DNA from 3 places in the Paenibacillus sp. YPG26 genome. Region 3 is predicted to be linked to each of the others. Evidence: predicted binding sites of a transcription regulator. Region 3 holds the regulator's gene; each other region holds the start of a gene.
What was found. Region 3 encodes Rex, which represses fermentation and respiration genes when NADH is low (regulators of the CRP and FNR family bind a similar motif). Its sites were predicted from a motif close to TTGTGAAATATTTCACAA; they were not measured.

Region 1 (7,263 bases), 160 kb from region 3:
GCGCGCCTACAAAGACGATACCACCCTTGACAATTACGGGAAAGGTTCTTACCATTCCTTCATCAGGGGCCTGCACGAGTCCGGTCTTAAGATCGATCTTCCAGTCATAGAGCGGATCATACAGGTATGTCCCAGAGACAATTCCTTCTGCAAGCGGCCCACCCTTAGGATGAGGATTCTTGTTCTCTACCGCATATATCTCTCCGGCTGAATTTAAGAATATCGCGATTTCCACTTCACCAACGTGTGCAACCCGGCCAATCTGTGCGGGAAAATCATTTACTGTTCCCACAGGATAATAGGCATGCTTTTCTTCCATGGATAACTCTCCTTTCGAACTGAGTGAGCTTATTTCTGAAGCAACGCAGGGTCCAGCTGATTAAACAAGGCTCTTTGGGTCTTCTCATCATTCAAGACTTTCTTCCAAGGATCTTCAACCTGCTCAAGCGCAAACTCGATGCGTTCCATCAAGGCCTTGCGGTTGGCTTCATCTTCCACCACAACTGCCCGAATCTGTTCCAGACCTAACCGTTCAACCCACTCCGATGTTCTCTCAAGGTAGTTGCCGGTCTCCCGGTAGTATTGCATCATCGCGCCACAGATTTCAATAAGCTCTTCATCCGTTTTCACTTTGCACAGCGAATCCGCAAGACGGGCTTTAATCCCGCCGTTACCGCCAATAAAGATTTCCCAGCCTCCATCGTTACCAACAATACCAATATCCTTCGTGCACGACTCGGCACAGTTTCTTGGGCAGCCATTAACCGCCATCTTGAATTTAGCCGGGAAATCAAGTCTCTCGAACTTGCGTTCAAGAAGTGCTCCCATACCCATCGAATCCTGTGTACCAAAGCGGCAGAACTGCGAACCGACACAAGTCTTAACCGTGCGCAGCGATTTGGCATATGCGTACCCTGATGGCATATCCAGCTCTTCCCATACTTTTGGAAGATCTTCTTTCTTCACTCCAATTAAGTCTAGACGCTGTCCGCCTGTGACTTTAACAGCTTTAACATCATATTTGAGCGAGACATCGGCGATTTTCTTAAGATCTTCTGGAGTAGTTACACCGCCGTACATCCGTGGAACTACGGTATAGGTGCCATCCTTTTGGATATTCGCATTCATACGCTCGTTAACAAAACGTGATTCTTTCTCATCCACATGTGAATCCGGATTGATCATGCCCAGATAGTAGTTCAAGGCTGGCCGGCACTTCGAGCATCCTTCCTTCTGGTTCCAATCAAGCACGTGCATGATTTCCTTGGTTGTAGTGAGACCTTTGCTCTTGATCTCAGCAACAATTTCATCACGGCTCAAGGTTGTACAGCCGCATATTCCCTGTTTGGCTGTCTTCTTGAAGCCATCTCCGAGGACGTACTGCAGGATTTGTTCAACAACAGGCTTACAACCGCCGCATGAACGTGTAGCTCCTGTGCAAGCTTTAATCTCATCCACTGTTGTCAGGCCCTGATCATTAATTACATCGACAATTGCTTTCTTCGTTACCCCGTTGCATCCACATACGATTTCGTCATCAGCCATCGTATCTACAGACGACGATTTCTTCTCAGCTCCGCCGCCGCAGCAGCCGGTTCCCATCAACTGAGCATACAGCTCATCCGTCATCTCTGTTCTCTGCTTGATCAGCTTCTGCAAATTAGCGGATTCTGTAATGTCGCCAAAGAGCACTGCTCCTACCATGACGTTGTTTTTAAGCAAAATCTTCTTGTAAGTTCGCTTCCATTCGTCTTTCTGAGCAATTACAACATGCTCTGGCCCGTCGATAAATTCTCCAGTTGAGAATACATCAACACCCGAAATTTTAAGCTTTGTTGATACAACAGAACCTTCATAGCCAGCTGTGTCCACATTGCAAATATGCTTGGCCAGAATCATGCCTTGTTCAAAGAGTGGGGCTACCAGACCGTAACACACACCTCTATGTTCGTTACATTCTCCGACGGAGTATACATTAAGCATGGATGTCTGCATGAAGTCATCCACAATGATGCCCCGGTTTGTCTCAATTCCACTTGCCGCCGCGACAGCAATATTAGGCTTGATTCCAACAGCCATTACGACAAAGTCAGCTTCAAGCACGGTTCCGTCCTTGAATTTCAGTCCTTGCACCCGTTCCTCACCGATCAATTCAGTGGTCTGAACGCCCATGGCAAATTTGATCCCTTGACGCTCAAGCTCCGCTCTCAGCATTGCTGCAGCCGTGCTGTCCAATTGACGCTCCATCAGATCTTCCATCAGATGAACCACAGTCACGTCCATTCCTAAATGAACAAGTCCTTTGGCAGCCTCAAGTCCTAGTAGTCCGCCGCCTATAACCGCAGCCTTCTTGTAATTCTTGGCTGCTTCCAGCATTTGATTGCAATCCTCGATATCGCGGAACCCGATTACGCCTTCTTTATCGCTGCCTGGAATCGGCAGGATGAACGGCTTCGAGCCAGTTGCTATAATAATTTGATCATATGGCACGCGCTGTCCATTCTCAGCCACGACTTCTCTGCTGGCTTCATCAATATGTGTTACCGTCGTGCCGGTATGAAGCTTAATCCCATGCTCGCTGTACCAATTCAGATCATTGAGAACAATATCATCCATCGTCTTGCTGCCATCCAGAACATAAGAGAGCATAATCCGGTTGTAGTTAGGGTGTGGTTCACTGCCAAACACCGTTATATCAAAATTTGTAGTTAACTTAAGAATTTGCTCGACCGTGCTAATCCCGGCCATTCCGTTACCTATGACAACAAGCTTCTTTTTATTCGTGCTCATATTCAGATGCCTCCTCAAACTATTCAGGCATGTTATTGTTTAATTTCGCCCTTTGATGACTTAAGTATATCGACAGTACAATATCGAAGTTGTGACATACCTCACACTATAGTGATATAGCTCACATAATAGTGATACTTTTCACATTCATAAGCATACTTCATCACAGTTTCTCTTACTCAATAACGGGGGAACAAAATATTATTCTCCACATGAACATGCTGAAAGGTCATCGCTTCTAATTCCTCGAGCCGGGAATAAGTCATTCTGTAGGTTGTACAAGCATGAGCTGGCGGCGTGAAATCCTGAGTCAGTTCGCGAAGCCGCTTCAAAATATCTCCTGCAGCATCGTGCTCCGCCTCAAGCTCTGTAATAGAGGAACGAAGCTTGTTCAGCGTGTCCGGCTCCTGACTGGACTCCCAATTAATCATTTTCGGGAAGACACTTGCTTCTTCCTTGTCTGTATGTTCAAGCAGTTCTTTCTTCAATACTCCGAATAGAAGGTTAATTTCAGCCAAATGCTCCCCCTCTTGACCATGAACGCGGAATACCTTCTTCACGTTCTGCTCGATTAACGGAAGCTCCTCACGAAGGTAGGCATGATGCTTATTCACAATGTATGCGATCAAATCATTAGAGCTCCATGCCGCATAGTTATCATTCTCTTCGGTCACTGGATGCTCGCTGAGCAGCCTGTGAAGATCCTTCAACACATCTTCAGTACTGAGACCTCTCTCTTCCAACGCCTCACTTAACGGACGATTCCCACCACAGCAGAAGTCAATACGATGGCTTCGAAAATAATCGCTTGACTTAGGAAAACGCACCACAACGTCTCTCACCATGTCTTCTGCTTTGAAAGCAAGATTAGCCATACCCATTTCATCCACTCCATTGTTTTTGGTTAATATCTGATACCATCGTACTTCAATTCACTGAAGAACATGTGTGATTTGAGTAACAGAGATTTTGTAATAAAAGTCACTATTGATCACAATTCTAAATAAAAAAGGCTTTCTGCAGATATAGCTGCAAAAAGCCTGATCATATTTATGATTTCAATACATCGTGGTCTACATAACGCTCGCCATTTAACTCGCTTAATATTTCAACTGCTACTCTAGCACCGTCGCCAGCCGTTATAATCGTGTGAACACTTGCCCCGGCCACCGTTCCGGCTGCCCAGATTCTCGGCTTACTTGTGCGGCCTTCCCTATCCGTTGCAATAACCGTCTTAATTCTAGGCTCCGGACCTTCCTTAAACTCAAGCCCGATATGCTTAGCCAAATCTGTAAGCGCTCCCGTAGCAAAGATCACATGAGACGCCTCATAGCTTCTTCCCGATTCCGTCTTAATAGTAACTGATTGGCCGCCGTTGGTATCCAGAGCCGTAACTTTCTCTTCAATAAATTTGGCTCCGAATTTGGCGGCCTGCTCACGACCGATCTTGAGCAGATCCGGTCCCGAGATGTCTCTGACGCCATAGTGGTTCTCAATCCAAGCCCGCTTGGTCATACTTGTGTTGCTGTCAATTACCAAGGTTTCTCTACCTGCCTTGGCCAGAAATAAAGCTGCACTGGCTCCAGCCGGTCCGGCTCCAATAATGATGATCTCTGCCACTAAAGCACCTGCTTTCTATGTTAATTAGCCAGCAGCAAGACACTGGCTTATTATTCTACCCAGGCTTCTGCCCAGGATTGAATCTGCTCCATTACCGGCTGAAGTGCTCTGCCTTTGTCTGTCAATTCGTACTCAATCCGGACAGGAGTCTCGGGATATACATGGCGAACCAGGATGCCTTCACACTCCAAGTCTTTCATGCGTTCGGACAGCATTTTGTCACTCATCGACGGAATAAGCCCAGAAATGTCCTTGAACCGCTTAGGGCCGCTCATCAAGGTCTGTATGATCAGACCGTTCCATCTCTTACCGAGAAAAGAGAACGCGGTTTCAAATCGCGGACACAAATTCCATTGACCCTCCATAGAAATCACCTCTTTATACTCCGGTCAGGGTATAACCGAAAACTTACGTTTAGTTAGTATATATATTTTACAATACTTTGGTCATAAAGAAAACCAGGATACTGCCTGATTATACAATATATACGTGAAAGGGTATACAAAATGAACGTTTCATAACAAATAAGCCAAGACTATTTTCGGATATTATCCTCCGATCATAGTTTGGCTTATTTGTTAAAAATTTATTTAATTATATGGAATGGATGTGGCATGGGCTTTTACACCCACCACATATCCGCGCTCGAATCTTCAATGATGATTGATTGCAGGTTACGCACTGCCTTGGTGAACCCTTCTTCGATGGACATCAAGCCGTCTTCATGTTCAATGCTTACCACATAGTCGTATCCTACCAGGCGCAGAGCACTGATTATATCCGCCCAGGTCTTGATATCGTGACCGTAACCTACCGTACGGAACTGCCATGCGCGATCAAGCATGTTGGCATAGGACTGCATATCTGTAAGGCCGTATTTATTCACGTTGACCGGATCAATAACCGTATCCTTGGCATGGAAATGATGTATAGCTCCTTCACGGCCTAGAATATGAATGGCTTGAACAGGGTCAATACCCTGCCACCACATATGGCTCGGGTCCAGATTCGCTCCAATGGCCTCACCTGCGGCTTCCCGAAGACGAAGCAGGGTTGCAGGGGTATGCACGGAGAATCCACCATGCAGCTCAAGTCCAACTTTTACGTGATGTTCAGCTGCATATTTCCCCATCTCAGTCCAATAAGGAATGATCTTGTTCTCCCACTGCCACTTCAGAATCTCCTGGTAGTCATTCGGCCAAGGGGCAACCGGCCAGTTCGGATACTTCGCATCTTCATGATCGCCGGGACATCCCGAGAAAGTATTCACAACGGGAACCTCTAGAAGCTCGGCAAGCTTGACGGTCTTCAGGAAGTCTTCATGATCCGCCTTAGCAAGTGCTTTCTGAGGGTGGAGCGGGTTCCCGTGGCAGCTTAGGGCACTGATTGTAATGCCCCTGGAATCCAACGCCTTCTTGAATTCATCCCTAGCCGTCTTGTTCTCCAGCAGTACATCTGGCTGGCAATGCTTGTTCCCCGGATTCCCTCCGGTACCAATCTCCACTGCCTTCACGCCCTGGGACGCAACAAAATCCAAAGCCTCTTCAAATGAACGGTCTCCGAACAGAACTAGAAATACTCCTAATTTCATAATTGTATCCTCCTAGTTATTATTCAAAATATACGGTTCGGCCTGTTCTTGCCGATTCATAAATAGCCTCAAGAATCTCAGTTACTACCAGCGCCTGTTCTGGCTTCACAAGCGGTTCACGGTCTTCTAGCACAGCCTCAACCCAGGATTTAGCCTCGAGATACGCATCCGTCTCTTCTTCCCCTTCGTAGAAGGCCACCCCGCCTGAACTAAGATCCACCTTGGTCTCCCACAGACGGCTGTTCTTCTCGCCATTCAGACGAAGACCATTCTTCATGTCGGCTCCACCTTCTGTACCACTCAGAATGGTCTGTGCTTCCCCAATCTCAAGCACATTCAGAGCCCAGCTGGATTCCAGAATAATGGTCGCACCGTTCTTCATGGTAATAAATCCAAATGCGGAATCCTCCACTTTGAACTCCTCTGGATCCCATGACCCGAATGCATTCGCCGCATTCTTCCGGCTTCCGAGCTTGTGAAATACCGAGCCGGTTACGCTCTTTGGCTCATAGTTGTTCATCAGCCAAAGAGTTAAATCCAGCGCATGGGTTCCGATATCTATAAGCGGTCCTCCGCCCTGCTTCTCTTCATCCAGGAACACGCCCCAAGTAGGAACAGCACGGCGGCGGATAGCAAGCGCCTTCCCTAGATAAATATCTCCAAGCTCGCCGTCATCACAGAGCTTCTTAAGATATTGGCTATCACTGCGGAAGCGGTTCTGATAGGCAATGGACAGCTTCTTGCCCGTACGCTTGGCGGCATCCAGCATAGCTCTGGCCTGCTCAGCTGTCTTCGCCATTGGCTTCTCACACATTACATGTCTGCCTGATTCCAGTGAGGCGATCGTGATCTCCGCGTGTGAATCATTCGGAGTGCATACATGAATTACCTCTGCTCCGCTTTCTTCAAGCAGCTGCTTGTAATCCGTATAGACCTTACTGTTCTCGTTACCGTATTTCTCTTTGGCTTCAAGCGCACGCTCTTCAACAATATCGCAAAAGGCAACCAGCTCCACCTCTTTCTGCTTGGACAAGCTCGGCAGATGCTTACCTGTGGCAATACCTCCACAGCCGATTACGGCTACTTTCAACACTCTAGACATGACGATGCCCTCCTCAATATTTAAATAGTAAAAATGAATTCACAGATGTGCGGTACAATCTCCCATCCCTCATTACCCGTTCTTCCGAGCTTAACTTCACCGTCAAAATAGTAGGGGGCTGAAGGAAGTGGATAAGGGTATGGACAGAGATGGGATTACC
Region 2 (7,263 bases), 1.0 Mb from region 3:
AATGAAACTCTGCTTGTGCGAGTTATATGGATAACCTGTAGTGGTGATATACGCGCAGCCGGTATGGAACAGAGTTACGACATTGCCTTCAATCCCTTTGAAGAACAGCTCCAGTCCTGGGAAAATCCCGCAGCCCGGACAGGCTCCATGTCCGGAAGCAAAGCGTTTGGGCTTCGCGGCAAGCGCGCGCATCGGCGGCACTTTAACGGCCAGCTTGCCCGTTGCCTCCTCCACCTTGACGGTGATCAGGCCGGATGTGAAGCTGTCCCCGTTCATCGGCGCAATGACCGGCTGCAGCTTGTGCGCCTCATCGCCCGGCGTGTGCCCGTAATAATCGAACGGCACCTGGGCGTACCCAAGCTCAATCGCCTCCAGCGTCAGGGCAAAGAAAGCCTCCGCGTCATCCGCGTAATAATCTTTGCCGCCAAGCCCGAATATGCGGGAGAGGACAATCGGCTGCGGGCCGCGAATCTCCTGCAGGGCCGATTTGACCTCATGTGTCAAATTGGCACCGTTCGCGCCGTACGAATCGGCGCGTTCGCCGACCAGCAGCGCTTTGACTCCCGTCAGCGCCTCGCGGATCTCCCGCGCCGGGAACGGCCGGATTATATTCGGGCTGATTACGCCCGCCTTGATTCCTTGCGCCCGCAGACGATCCACCACATCCTTCGAGGATTCCGCCGCAGAATTGAGCAGGAACAAGGCCACTTCAGCATCTTCCATGCGGTACAGATCCAGCGGCGAGTAGGATCTTCCCGACAATGCTGCATATTCCTCCGCCACTTCCTTGAACACCTCGCCCGCCCGGTACATGGCCTCCGACTGCTGGAAGTGGTTGTTCATAAGGTCGTCGCCGTTCATATAAGCCCCAACGACAATCGGTTTGTTCTCGTCCAGCACGTGCGGGAATTCCGGCTGTTCCCCTACGAATTCCTGCACGGTCTCCCGGTCCGCAAAAATCTGCACCCGGCGTTTCTGGTGCGAGGTGAAGAAGCCGTCATAGGCTACGATGACCGGCAGGCGTACGTCCGCGTGCTCGGCGATGCGAAGCGCCATGATATTCATGTCGTACACGGCCTGCGGCGAACGGGCGGTCAGAATGACCCAGCCGGTATTCAGTCCGTAGTACAGATCCGAGTGGTCGCCGCGGATATCCAGCGGGCCGCTGACCGCACGCGTCACCAGGTTCATGACCATCGGGAAGCGGGTTCCCGCCTGCACGGGCAGCTGTTCGATCATATACAGGAAGCCGTTCGCGCTGGTAGCGTTGAATACCCGCGCGCCCGCTGCGGCCGCGCCGTAGCAGATCCCCGCCGAGCCATGTTCACCGTCGGCCGGAATCAGCTTGATGTCGTGTTCGCCGCGCGTACGCATCATGTCAAGGTATTGAGCGATCTCCGTAGATGGCGTAATCGGGAAATAACCCATGATGTGGTAGTTAATCTGGGCAGCCGCCATTGCGGCCATTTCGTTGCCTGATTCGAAGACTGCTGTCTGGGCTGCTGGCACCTTTTGCTCTGTTAAGTCTTTGGTCTGTAAGGTCATGATCTGACTCCCTCCATACTTAAATAGGGGAATACTTGCGGCACACGGTGCTGCTCCGCATACTGCGGCTCTTCCAGCATGGCAGCCAGCGCGGTCGTCGGGCAGGCCTCCACACACTTCAGGCAGCCTTTGCAGTACTGGTAATCGATGCCCTTCATGAACATTTGCAGGTTGCCGCGCTTATCCGGTCTCTGCTCCCATACGATGCAGAAGTCCGGGCATACCGTATCGCAGGCGGCACAGTTAATGCAGTCTTCCATCTTGTATTCCGGCAGATATCCCTGCCGGGACCCGCTAAGATCCTTCAGTACACTGTTGGCCGTAACCTTGAGAATTCCGCCGAGTTCCTGTGTCTCATATCCGAGAATCGGCTGCATTCTTGTGAAAGCAGCCGGGTTCACAAGCTCCGTGCCATCTCCCAAGGCAAGGAACTGAACTTCGTGATATCCTCTGTCAAAAGTCCGCAGGTTCGGTTCCACGAGATGAGGCAGCTTTTTCTCAAATGTCCTGCGGATCACCCGCCGCATGTCGTCCGGGTCAAGGAAGCTGCAGATCCGGAACAGCGCGCCCAGCATCGCCGTATTGACCTTCGTCTTCTCCTCGACGGAGATTCTCAGCGCATCAATCGCGGCCAGCGTGCCTCGCGTCATCTTCAGATCCGCGGCCACTGCGGCAAGATCACGCGCGGTATTCACAAGCACCGTTCCATTAGGCCGTAATCCGCTAATCACATCTACTGTCTTGTATAACGCTTCATGAAATACGCCGATCACATGCGGCTGCTCGATGGGGCTGTGATCGCGGATCTCCACCTGGGGATCGCAGAATCTCACGAAGCTTTTGACCGGCGACCCTTTTTTCTCCGAACCGTAACTTGAGAAGTTGGAGCCGTTAAGCCCAGCGCCGGTTACCCCGGCTTCGGCCAGCATTTTACCAGCCAGGTTGGCCCCAAGTCCACCAATGGATTCGAGACGAATCTCGTAGAATCCCAGTTCATTTGTGTGAGGCAAAATAGACACGCTCTCTCCCCATTTCATCTTGTTCTATATGGATTGGGCTGCAGGAAGGACGTGTGAACCAAGGTTATCATTTGCCCGGCACAGGCGTTGATCACACGTTCTCCGTTCATCCATAGGGTAATAACTCCAGTGTAAAAGAAGAGGCCGGCAAGATTAGTGATTTCTGTCACAAATTGAAATGCAGTGATTCCAATCACCAATCCGGCTAGAGCGGCAGGGTATACTTCAATCTGACAGTTCCATTGCAAGGTGGACTTAGGTTGATCTGAACCAATTACTAACCTGAAACTGGGAGGAATAATAATGAATAACAACGCGGGGGACATGACCGTGAACCATCAGCCATCCATGTTCTGCTTCCAATGCCAGGAGGCATCCAAGGGTACTGGCTGCACCATTGTCGGGGTGTGCGGCAAGCCGCACGACGTGGCGAACCTGCAGGATTTGCTCATTTACCTGTTGAAAGGGATCGCTTTCCTTAGTCTGGATGTCCGGCTGCCCGAAGAGCTTGAACAGCGCGTATCGCTGTTCACCATGGACTCCTTGTTCGCAACCATTACGAATGCCAACTTTGACCGCGGGGTGTTTGTGAGCAAGATTCGGGAGGCCATGGCGCTCCGCGGAGAGGTGCGCACCTGTTATGACGAGCAATATCCCGAAGGAATAGCCAATCTTCCTGATGCCGCAGTCTGGGAAGCGGATGATGAAGCCGATTTTGACGTAAAAGCACGTACCGTGGGCGTCCTCTCCACCCGTAACGAAGACGTCCGCTCGCTCCGCGAATTGATCATTTACGGCCTCAAGGGGATGGCCGCTTATACGTACCATGCGCTGCACCTGGAGAAGGACGATGGCGAGTTGAACCGGTTCATGCGCCGTGCGCTTGCCGCTACGCTGGACGACAGTCTTGAAGTGCAGGATCTGATCGCTTTGACGATGGAGACCGGCAAGTACGGCGTAGACGCCATGGCGATGCTCGACAACGCGAACACTTCCGCTTACGGAAATCCGGAAATTACGAAGGTGAATATCGGGGTTGGAAATCGTCCGGGCATTCTCATCAGCGGCCACGATCTGAAGGATATGGAGGAGCTGCTGAAGCAGACGGAAGGAACCGGCGTGGACGTGTATACACACAGCGAGATGCTGCCTGCCCACTACTATCCGGCATTTAAGAAATATAAGCACTTTGTAGGCAATTACGGCAACGCCTGGTGGAAGCAGAATAGTGAATTCGAAGCCTTTAACGGACCGATTCTGATGACCACCAACTGTATCGTACCGCCGAAGGACAGCTATAAGGACCGCATTTATACGACAGGTAACACGGGCTTCCCGGGCGTCCGCCATATCCCTGAGGGAGAGAACGGCGCTACCAAGGACTTCTCCGCACTGATCGAGCAGGCACTAGGGTGCCCAGCTCCTACGGAGCTTGAGACCGGCGAGATCATCGGCGGCTTCGCCCATGCCGCTGTGATGAACGTAGCCGATCAAGTCGTCGATGCCGTGAAATCCGGTGCCATCCGCCGCTTCTTCGTCATGGCCGGCTGTGATGGGCGGATGAAATCCCGCAATTATTACACCGATTTTGCCGCCCAGCTTCCACAAGACACCGTCATTATGACCGCAGGCTGTGCCAAATACAAATACAACAAGCTGGACCTCGGCGACATCGGCGGAATCCCCCGCGTTCTGGACGCCGGACAGTGCAACGATTCCTACTCCCTGGTCGTCATTGCCATGAAGCTGAAGGAAGTATTCGGCCTCGCGGACATCAACGAACTGCCAATCTCCTACAACATTGCCTGGTACGAGCAAAAGGCCGTGATCGTGCTGCTCGCCCTGCTCTATCTCGGCGTCAAGAATATTCATCTAGGCCCTACGCTTCCTGCATTCTTGTCGCCTAACGTGGCGAAAGTTCTCGTTGAGAACTTCGGAATCGGCGGTATTACCAATGTGGAGGATGATATGAAGATGTTCTTGGGGGCTTGATGAGGGAAGGGGTGCCCCGGGGTTGGGGCATTCCTTTTTTTTTAGATTGCTTGAACCTATCCTGAACTCTGCTTAACCTTAAGGGACTTCAGAGGTATACCCTGTTACTAAAGAAAATTCATGTTTAGGTAGAAGCCATTTCGAAAAGTGTACTCTTAGCCGACAGAGCCGCCATCGCTAACCCGTTTGACCTACGCTAATCACAATCACTTTATTCATCATGATTAATTTATCCACCCATAGCCTGCTGCAACAAAGACAAGAGAACCGATTAGAGCTAACCAGAATGGCGATTTGGGTAGCGCTAAGATTCCGATAAGCGAAATAATAAGCATATAAAAACCAATTATCAAAAATAACTCCCTATTCGCTGTACTCGTCAAATAAAATGAGATATGTCCAGACATCATAAGCAATGGTCCAAATATAGTGAACCAAAATGCCGATCGCCGTGATTCGTTGGACTTAAATTTATTAACAAACCCTTCCCTAAATACTTCTAAGAAAGGCACTCGAAACCAGACTAATCCGTAGAGAGTATGACCGACCCCTAGGGCCAACAATATCCACGCTGCTGCCACCATACTAACACTCCTTTTACCTATATGTTTTTTTAAATTTTTTACGATTTATCATTTTCCTATGTTGAAATGTCACTCCTCTACATTATTACGATTTCGTAGTATCTAGTCAAGAAGTACTTTGGAACTGTCATCAGTAAATAAAGTTTGCCCAGTGGCACGAGGAAAAGGAGGGACGCGGGGTTTCAGGTGAAGTGAATAATGGATGAATGGATCTAAATAAAGCCTGATATAATAGGATTTTGAATGGTTTATAATCGCTCCCCTTCTAATTCCTCTCCCCTTAAATAAGAAAAAGCCAAGGAGAACCAGGAGTGGATACCTGATTATCGCTCGGCTCTTAGGCTAACTATTTAGGCTTTAGGCAGACTGTTTAAGCTTTGGGGTGAACTTTGAGTGCTATTCACAACCAATCCTCATCAACAACGCCACTGACTCCACATGTGTTGAGTTGACAGTACATACAGGAGTAGCATTAGTTCTATTATTTGTATAGTACAATTCTTGCGGTATGGATAAAGTTTCTAATTTCTTCTATAGTTTCTCGAGAGATTTGCGATAAATTTCGCAAGTGTTTATCATATCTATCCATACCCTCTTTATCTACCCATTGATAATCAATATTTAATTCTGGATATAAGTATTTTCTGTCATTCTTTGGGAAGAAATTTGTTGCTAAATGGTCTGTGTATTTATCCAGTTTCTTTAAGAGCGCACTAAATAGCTCTTGTAACTCTTCATTAAAAAACCTTTTAGTAGGCTGAGAATAACTATAAATAAATTCATATATCTTGTTTGTACTTTCAAGCTTGTATGAACAATAAGTTGCTATGTATTCTATTGTGTCAATAAAATTCTCTTTCTCAAGGGTATCAATAACTCCGTTCAACAAAGTTTCATCCATTTCAAATAGCTTAGTGTTTTGGGGACTATTTATCACTTCGTTGTTTTGCTCATACTCTGTACCTCTTATCCACCCTCTAAAATTGTATTCAGTCTTGTCTTTTCTAATAAAATCTTGTAATGAATAAGAAACTTCGGTGGCTATTTCGCTAATATTATCAACAAATCTTACTAAGTTTGATAATACCAACTTTTTAAAACCATCATATTTTTCAACATGTGGCTCCTTGACCTCACGCTCAAATACTTCAAGGTTTATGTTTGCACTTTTCTTGTTAGCTAAGTATTGGTCGTTCAACACAATAGCAAAAACAGGTATCTCATGTTTTAATGCAAATTCGTATTCTAATTGAGTGTAGCTTTTACCACTTTCAGGCTCAATTGAACCATACTTTCCTCCTAGTATTAAAAAAAGGATGTCAGACTCTTTTATCCATTCCTCAATAATCTGCCATTGACTTTTACTAGCAGCAGTAAATAGTTCCATTCCTGCAGGGATATGTCCTGCTCTTAAAATTCCTTCAACTGCCTTTTGTCTTTCATCCTTCAAATCTAAATACGTTGAGGATACAAAAACTTGTAATTTTTTCAATACTATGTCCCCCTTTATTAAAGAAATCTTATTTTCTATATTATGCCAGAAAAGTACGTGCGAGAGAATTATATAAACTACTAATAATTGGCTTCAGAAAAAAGCTTCCACTTTATTTGGAACACCCTTCATAGCTAAACCAATTATCATTATGTAAAGAAAGTTCCCCCAACAATCCTTAAGGTTGCGGAGATAATAGATGTATATTCTTATTATCTCTCAATCACTTATTTGTTTTCACACTAATATCCTTGTTTTTTCTGTTCTTAACTTCCTCCATTTTTGAATAAAAACTTTTATCTAAATCTATTTCAAAAAAATTAGAGATTTTAACAATATAAGCTAAGCAGTCTGCAAACTCTTTACCCAGATCCTCTTTTATACTTTCCTTTGCTAATCTAAACGAGGTCTCTTCATCAATTCCGTTACGAATACATTCATTTGTTTTATTAAATGCCTTCCGTAGTTCTTCCGCCACTTCAGCAACTTCAGTAGTTAGTAACATATAATTATTTAAAAGCGAAGCTCTACTTTTTTCATAATTATCAGCATTAATATTCCATCCCATCTCTTGCTGATACTGTTTTGCAAATGCTTGTATTTCTTTCATTATTTTTACCCCCTTAATTAT
Region 3 (7,263 bases):
CGGGACAGTTCGTGCTTCGTCTGCTTCCGCACAAGAAGCCTAAGAATTGGGATGCGCTTAGTGAAATCGAGAATCAGATCTATATGACCATGGGCACGGTAATCCGCAAGGGTGAACGTATGGTGAATGAGCTGAAGGATGATGACGACAACTACAGCTCCGAGAGCCTGGTGACGGATATCAGTGGACTTTTCAAGGATTTGGGAGCAGAGAGGGACAGTATTCGTTCATTTATGAAGCTTGACAATGAGGAGACCGTCTACTGGCTTGAGGGTAACGGTCATTACCGAAGCCGGTCTCTGCAGATTTTTGCGGTGCCTGTAGAGGTAAGCGAACAGCTTAAAGCCCTGTTTTTTGACAAAAAGAAAAGTGTCATCATGACTTCTGCCACCTTATCCGTAGATAAGTCGTTCCAGTACATGATCGAACAGCTGGGTCTAACGGAAGCTTCCGAGCAGGATAAGCTGCTCACTTCACTGCTTCCTTCCCCGTTCAAGTACAGGGAACAGGCTCTGCTTGTCATCCCCCGGGATTTCCCGAGTGTGAAGGGCAGTGTCGGGGACGATCATTTTGTGAACACACTTGTGCAGTCTCTCGCAGACTCGGCGGTGGCTACGGAGGGTCGGATGCTCGTACTGTTCACGTCATACCGGATGCTGAGACAGGTGTATGATCCGCTGAAGGAGGTTCTGTCCGCTCAGGGGATCACTGTCATTGGACAAGGGGTGGACAGCGGGAACCGGACCAAGCTAACCCGGAGATTTCAGGGCCAGCAGGCCTCTGTCCTGCTCGGTACAAGCAGCTTCTGGGAAGGCGTGGATATACCCGGTGAGGCTCTAACGAGTCTGGCTATCGTGCGTCTGCCGTTCCAACCCCCGAACCATCCACTGGTGGAAGCCAAGAGCGAAAGGCTGCAGCAGCAGAAGAAGAATCCTTTTATGAAGCTGTCTGTACCGCAAGCAGTAATCCGCTTCAAGCAGGGTTTTGGACGGCTTGTGCGTTCCTCTCAGGACCGCGGTATCGTAATTGTATATGATACGCGAATTCTGGAGTCCTACTACGGAAAGTATTTCCTGTATTCTCTGCCAGGCCCGAAGATGGAGCATATGCCCACCAATCAGATGGTGCCCCGGATTTCGGAATGGCTTCAGCACCGGTAATGACCGGACTCAATTGCATTAGGGGGAAAAGAAATGAAGTCGGAGAAAATTTCAGATGCGGTGGTGCGCAGATTGCCCGTATATCTGCGCTTTCTGAATGAGCTGAGTCACCGGGAAGTCTCAACCGTCTCCTCACAGGAGCTTGGGCAGAAGCTGGATCTCAATCCGGCTCAAATCCGCAAGGATCTTGCTTACTTTGGTGATTTCGGACGAAAAGGTATTGGCTACGATGTCGCCTATCTAATAGAGAAGATACGCCAGATTCTCAATCTGGACCAGCAGATTAATGTGGCTCTGGTTGGAGCAGGGAACCTGGGTCAGGCTCTGTCCAACTACAATACTTATCTGAAGGATAACATGAAGATCGTGGCCGTGTTCGATGCTTCAGAGCAGAAAGTCGGCCAGAAAATAAATTCTCTAACTGTGCAGCCGATAGAAGATCTGGTTGCTACCGTGAAGAAGCTGGGGATCCGGATTGGAATCATCACGGTCCCTGACTTTGAGGCGCAGCGCGTTGCAGATCAGCTTATCGAAGCCGGTATTGAAGCAATTCTTAACTTTGCGCCTACAATTTTGAAGGTGCCTGCACAAGTGCGGCTGCACGCTGCTGATTTTACAACCGATCTGCTCAGTCTGGCCTATTATTTGGGAGATGGAAAGGAAGCACTGACAAATGAGTCGTAAATGGTTAATCGAGAATGGAAGCTTTGCTGTGTTGGAAGAGGGACGTTCTGTTGTTAAGGGATATATGTTAATTGAGGACGATCTGATTACATATGTGGGAGAGGCCCGCCCGGAGATTGAAGAAGGAACAGATACGTTCGATGGTAGAGGCTTGCTGTTCGCACCAGGACTGATCAATACACATGGTCATGCTGCGATGTCCCTGCTTCGTGGTTATGGAGATGATATGCTGCTTCAGGCGTGGCTGCAGGAGAAAATGTGGCCGATGGAAGCGAAGTTCACTTCCCGTGATGTATATTGGGGAACAGCCCTGTCTGTGGTCGAGATGCTTAAAGGAGGAACAACAACCTTCCTGGACATGTATGATCATATGGATCAAGTGGCGAAGGTAGCTGACGAATCGGGTATCCGTGCTGTGTTGATGCGCGGTGCCATCGGGCTGTGCCCAGAGGACGTACAGCAGCAGAAGCTTGAGGAAGCAATACGGTTCGCTAAGGACTGGCATGGCAAAGCGGATGGCCGGATTACGACCATGATGTCTCCGCATTCCCCATACACTTGTCCGCCTGCGTTCATTGAGAAGTTCGTACAAGCTGCACATGATCTGGATCTGCCGCTCCATACCCACATGTCCGAGACAGCTGCTGAAGTGCAGCAGAATATCGAAGAGTATGGTCTTCGTCCAACGATGCATTTGGAGAAGCTTGGTTTCTTCTCCCGGCCTTCGATCATTGCCCATGGTGTGCATCTAACTGATGAAGAAATCGGGATTCTTGCCAACCATAAAGTTGCAGTCTCGCACAATCCAGGCAGTAATCTGAAGCTTGCAAGCGGAGTTGCCCGTGTTGTTGATCTACAGAAGGCAGGCGTGGTCGTATCCCTTGGTACAGATGGGGCTGCCAGCAATAACAATCTGGATATGTTCGAAGAGATCAGGTTGGCAGCCTTGATCCATAAAGGTGTATCCGGTGATCCTACAGCTGTACCGGCAGAAGAAGCGCTTAAGATGGGAACGGTCTACGGGGCAGAGTCGGTATACCTTCCGAATACCGGAAGGCTGGCTGAAGGCATGAAAGCAGATTTCATTGCCTTGAACACAGACCAGGCTCATTTTATTCCGCATACGGATTTTATATCACATATTGTATACTCAGCGGGTCCTAAAGATGTAGAGCATGTCTGGGTGAACGGGAATCAGGTAGTCAAGCATGGCAGCTGTCTAACCATTGATGAAGAGCGGGTGCGCAGAGAAGCTCAGGCTTGTTTCGAAGGATTGCTCTCCCGCTAAGCGGAGCACTTCTGAGTGAAGGGGAGTGATCGCATGAAGAGAAAAACAAAACGGATCCTGATATCCGTATTTACTGTCTTGCTGATCCTGTTCGGTATTCAGCGCTACTATGTGTATACCATGGAAGATTACTGGAATGAGAAGGACGCGGCGGTGATTGTAGCCAAGCAGCAGGCTAATCTGGCTTCGTTCACGCATGCCAGTAAATCTGTATGGGATACGGTATGCTGGGTTATTGAAGGGAAAAATGCAGCAGGAGAAGATATTGTAGTCTGGGTCGTGGACGGCAAGGTTGACCATCAGGAGCTGGCCAAGAACGGGGTTAGCCTGGAACAGGTTAAGAGCAGCATCAAGTCCCAGATGCCGGATATCTCCATTGTTCGTCTTGTTCCGGGTATCTTTGACCAAGGGACTGGGAAGCAATACGTATATCAATTGTTCTATAAAGAAGGCGATCACTACAACTACAAATTCTATCGGTTCACAGATGGACAGGCATTGCCTAATACTTATACATTACCGAATCGATAGGCTTTATTGCAGGTGTGCCTAAGCAAAAAGACCTTCCTAATTAAATAGGAAGGTCTTTTTTGAATTGCGAACAATTCTTGAACTTTGAAAGAATATATCAATAATTTCAATTATTTTCTAAAATAAGCTTAGAAAAAAGTATATATTCTATGATATACTATTGCTTGTACAAATGAATATAAAAGGGTACACAAAAAAACGGAGAAATCCGTTAATTTTTTCGAAAGCTGCAATTCTTATGTATCTTATGTATTAATTTTATTAATGTATTGATTTTATTAAGGGGGATATCCATTGAAACTACGTCTTGTACCATTAATTACTAGCGCTGTTATCTCCGCTACCCTTCTTTTTGGTGGGTGGTTCGCCTATAGTCAGTTTGGGGTTGAGGCCCCGCTCAAGAAATTGGTTACCAATTATGAAGGTGTGAAGAATGCTCAATTTGATATTAACCAGAAACAGGTGGACTTGAAACTCGATTTGGAGCCAAAAACAGATTTAAGAGGTTTGGTTAAGCAGTTGACGGTGGATGGCAAGTCAATTATCGGCACTCGCAAGTTAAGATTAACCGTGGTGGATCACTCCAACAAAGTGCTTGATCAGTGGTGGTCAAGAGCGCTATTTCCGGTAGCGGAAGCTATGGACAACAAGAAATATACCGAGATTCCAGTTACGCTTGAAAAGCTCAAAGAAGGTACACCAGGACTATCAGTGAATACAGTAATGGATAATCAGAACATTTATGTATCTCTGTCTGACGGTAAAGCCAGCAAGTTCATAATACTTCCGCGTGTGCCGGGTGAGATGGGGGTATGGAATAATGTCTAAGTTCATGAAAGAAATCGTTGTCGGGGTTGTCACGGTGCTGCTTGTGTTCCTTGCATATATCGGAGTTAATATTATTCCGATCGTGATTGGATTAGCTATGGTCGGTGCTCTCTTTGCGGTGGTTCAAATGAAAGGCGGAATTACCGTAGGTGCTTCCCAGGACCGCAAGCGGAAGAAGGCGGGTCCCGCTAAGCTGACTTTTGAAGAAATTGGTGGACAGGATAATGCGAAGCAGGAGCTTCGTGAGGCCCTTGATTTCATGGTCAGACATGAAGAAATTCAGAAATTCGGGATTCGTCCGCTAAAAGGTATCCTGCTGACCGGTCCTCCGGGAACCGGTAAAACCTTGATGGCTAAGGCTGCGGCTCATTATACCAAGTCCGTATTTGTGGCAGCCTCAGGTTCTGAGTTCGTGGAAATGTATGTAGGCGTGGGTGCAGGACGCATTCGGGAATTGTTCAAGGAAGCCCGTACACGTGCCGCACAGGAGAAGAAAGAGAACGCAATTATTTTCATAGATGAGATTGATGTAATCGGGGGCAAACGTGAAGGCGGCCAGCAAAGGGAGTACGATCAGACCCTGAACCAGCTTCTTACGGAAATGGACGGTATTTATAACTCGGACGCCCCTCGCATTCTGGTCATTGCAGCAACGAACCGCAAAGAGATGCTGGACAGTGCGCTGCTGCGCCCAGGACGCTTTGACCGTCATATCCAGGTTGAATTGCCTGATAAGAAAGGGCGCAAGCACATTCTTGAGCTGCATGCCAAGAATAAGCCGCTGAATGCGGACGTTAGCCTTGATAGGCTTGCCGAGGAGACCTATGGCTTCTCAGGAGCCCAGTTGGAGAGTGTCATGAATGAAGGAGCCATCTATGCCATGAGGGAGAACCTTCAGATCATTGACCAGCGTCACTTGTCTATGGGTGTGGACAAGGTTATGCTCGGTGAGAAGACAGACAGGGAGTCAACGGAGGAAGAGAAGCGCAGAGTAGCTGTGCATGAACTCGGACATGCTGTGCTGGCTGAGATTGTGGCTCCAGGCAGTGTGAATCAGGTTGCTCTAAGTCCTCGTGGGCAGGCCTTGGGATATGTGCGTCATAATCCACAGCAGGAGCAGTATTTATATACCAAATCATATCTTGAAGGACAGATAATGGTCGCTCTTGCAGGAGCTGCTGCCGAGGAGATCTATTATGGGGGCAGAAGTACGGGTTCCCGCAATGACTTTGAGCAGGCGCTCAAGCTTGTGCATACGATGATGACGTCAGGGCTCACCCGGCTTGGCATTGTCAATATGGATATGGTTACGAAGGAGGTTCTCATGAATGAGAACAGCCGGATCCTGGATGATCTTGCGGCACGCACCAAATCTGCTTTGATTGCGCACTCGGCGGTATTCGACAAATCTCTTGAAATTCTTATACATGAGGAACGTCTCTCCGGAGAACAATTTCGTTGTCAATTTCGTGACAGCGTTCTGTTACCAGCCTGATTTTATCAGGTTGGTAATTTTTTTTTACTTTTTATTCGTGCTAAGATATTATTAGATGTTGGGTATAAAAAGATGTATTATTCGACATCAGGGGTATAATAAGATGTAGGGATTAATACAAAGGATGGAGAGAGACACCATGTACTTTAAAAAAATAGGCGTTATCGGCGGCGGTACGATGGGCCAGGGCATTTGTGAAATGCTTGCAGCAAAAGGATTAGATGTTCTGCTCGTTGAGGAGAATTCAGACAAATTGAACCATGCATACAGCATGATAGAGACAAGCCTAGATAAACAGCTGGAGAAGTGGGCAATTACCCAGGCGGAGAAGAAGCTGATTCTGTCCCGCATTCAGAAAGTTACCCATTTCGCCGAACTCGGATCCTGCGATATGGTGATCGAGACAATCTCGGAAGATTTGAATGCAAAGAGAGAAGTCTTCACCCAGCTTGACCAGGTCTGCCCGAGCAATATCATACTTGCAAGTAATACTTCAACACTTAGCCTGACAGAGATTGCCGGAGGCACAATGTATCCGGAACGCGTCATCGGCATGCACTTCATTTATCCAGTATCCCGTATCGACCTGGTTGAAATTATTCGCGGCTTGAAGACCTCTGATAGTACTTTCGATAATACTAAACGTTTTGTTGAAGAAGTTGTAGAGAAACGCGGCATTATGGTATATGAATCACCTGGATTCGTGACCTCCCGTATCATCTGTATTCTTATTAACGAGGCACTGCATGTGCTTGGTGAAGGCGTTGCAACGGCTGAAGATATCGATGATTCCATGCGGGTCGGATATCAGTTCCAGTACGGACCGCTTGAGATGGCAGACCGCTTCGGACTTGACTCGGTTCTTGCCGCACTTGAGCGCATGTTCCGTGAGTTCGGCGAGCTTAAATACCGTCCTTCCTTTGTACTTAAGAAGATGGTCCGTGCCGGCAATCTGGGCGTGAAGACGGGCGAAGGCTTTTTCAAATACGACAAGGATGGTGACCGGATATGAAAGTTCTCGTCATAAATGCGGGCAGCTCTTCTCTAAAATATCAGCTGTACAATATGGAGGATGAGTCAGTTCTGGCGAAAGGGCTCGTTGAACGGATTGGTATGGATTCCTCTATCCTGACACACAAGCCTACTAATAAAGAAGAAGTTACCGAGGTAAGCGAGATTCTTGAGCACACTACCGCGATTCGTAAGGTGCTTGAGAAGTTGACAGACAAAGAGCATGGAGTCCTGGACTCCGTTGATGAGATTCAAGCTGTTGGGCA

Region 1: a site for Rex is predicted at 2,920-2,937, ahead of nirB (nitrite reductase large subunit NirB). Genes of this name have one in related genera too.
Region 2: a site for Rex is predicted at 2,719-2,736, ahead of hcp (hydroxylamine reductase). Genes of this name have one in related genera too.

Annotation. Positions count from the first base shown of each region.
Region 1 is NZ_CP084530.1:1,666,423-1,673,685, reverse strand. Features, by position in the region: gene LDO05_RS07760 (nitrite reductase (NAD(P)H) small subunit) at 1-319, opposite strand, end outside; gene nirB (nitrite reductase large subunit NirB) at 349-2,790, opposite strand; gene ric (iron-sulfur cluster repair di-iron protein) at 2,970-3,671, opposite strand; gene LDO05_RS07745 (FAD-dependent oxidoreductase) at 3,841-4,410, opposite strand; gene LDO05_RS07740 (winged helix-turn-helix transcriptional regulator) at 4,461-4,775, opposite strand; gene LDO05_RS07735 (sugar phosphate isomerase/epimerase family protein) at 5,033-6,001, opposite strand; gene LDO05_RS07730 (Gfo/Idh/MocA family protein) at 6,021-7,103, opposite strand.
Region 2 is NZ_CP084530.1:778,910-786,172, reverse strand. Features, by position in the region: gene LDO05_RS03525 (thiamine pyrophosphate-dependent enzyme) at 1-1,545, opposite strand, end outside; gene LDO05_RS03520 (2-oxoacid:acceptor oxidoreductase family protein) at 1,542-2,564, opposite strand; gene hcp (hydroxylamine reductase) at 2,868-4,556, shown strand; gene LDO05_RS18945 (DUF6463 family protein) at 4,781-5,140, opposite strand; gene LDO05_RS03510 (DUF4062 domain-containing protein) at 5,622-6,632, opposite strand; gene LDO05_RS03505 (MazG nucleotide pyrophosphohydrolase domain-containing protein) at 6,856-7,242, opposite strand.
Region 3 is NZ_CP084530.1:1,828,840-1,836,102, forward strand. Features, by position in the region: gene dinG (ATP-dependent DNA helicase DinG) at 1-1,160, shown strand, start outside; gene LDO05_RS08630 (redox-sensing transcriptional repressor Rex) at 1,194-1,844, shown strand; gene LDO05_RS08635 (amidohydrolase) at 1,834-3,132, shown strand; gene LDO05_RS08640 (cell wall elongation regulator TseB-like domain-containing protein) at 3,166-3,663, shown strand; gene LDO05_RS08645 (hypothetical protein) at 3,958-4,491, shown strand; gene LDO05_RS08650 (AAA family ATPase) at 4,484-5,986, shown strand; gene LDO05_RS08655 (3-hydroxyacyl-CoA dehydrogenase family protein) at 6,126-6,998, shown strand; gene LDO05_RS08660 (acetate/propionate family kinase) at 6,995-7,263, shown strand, end outside.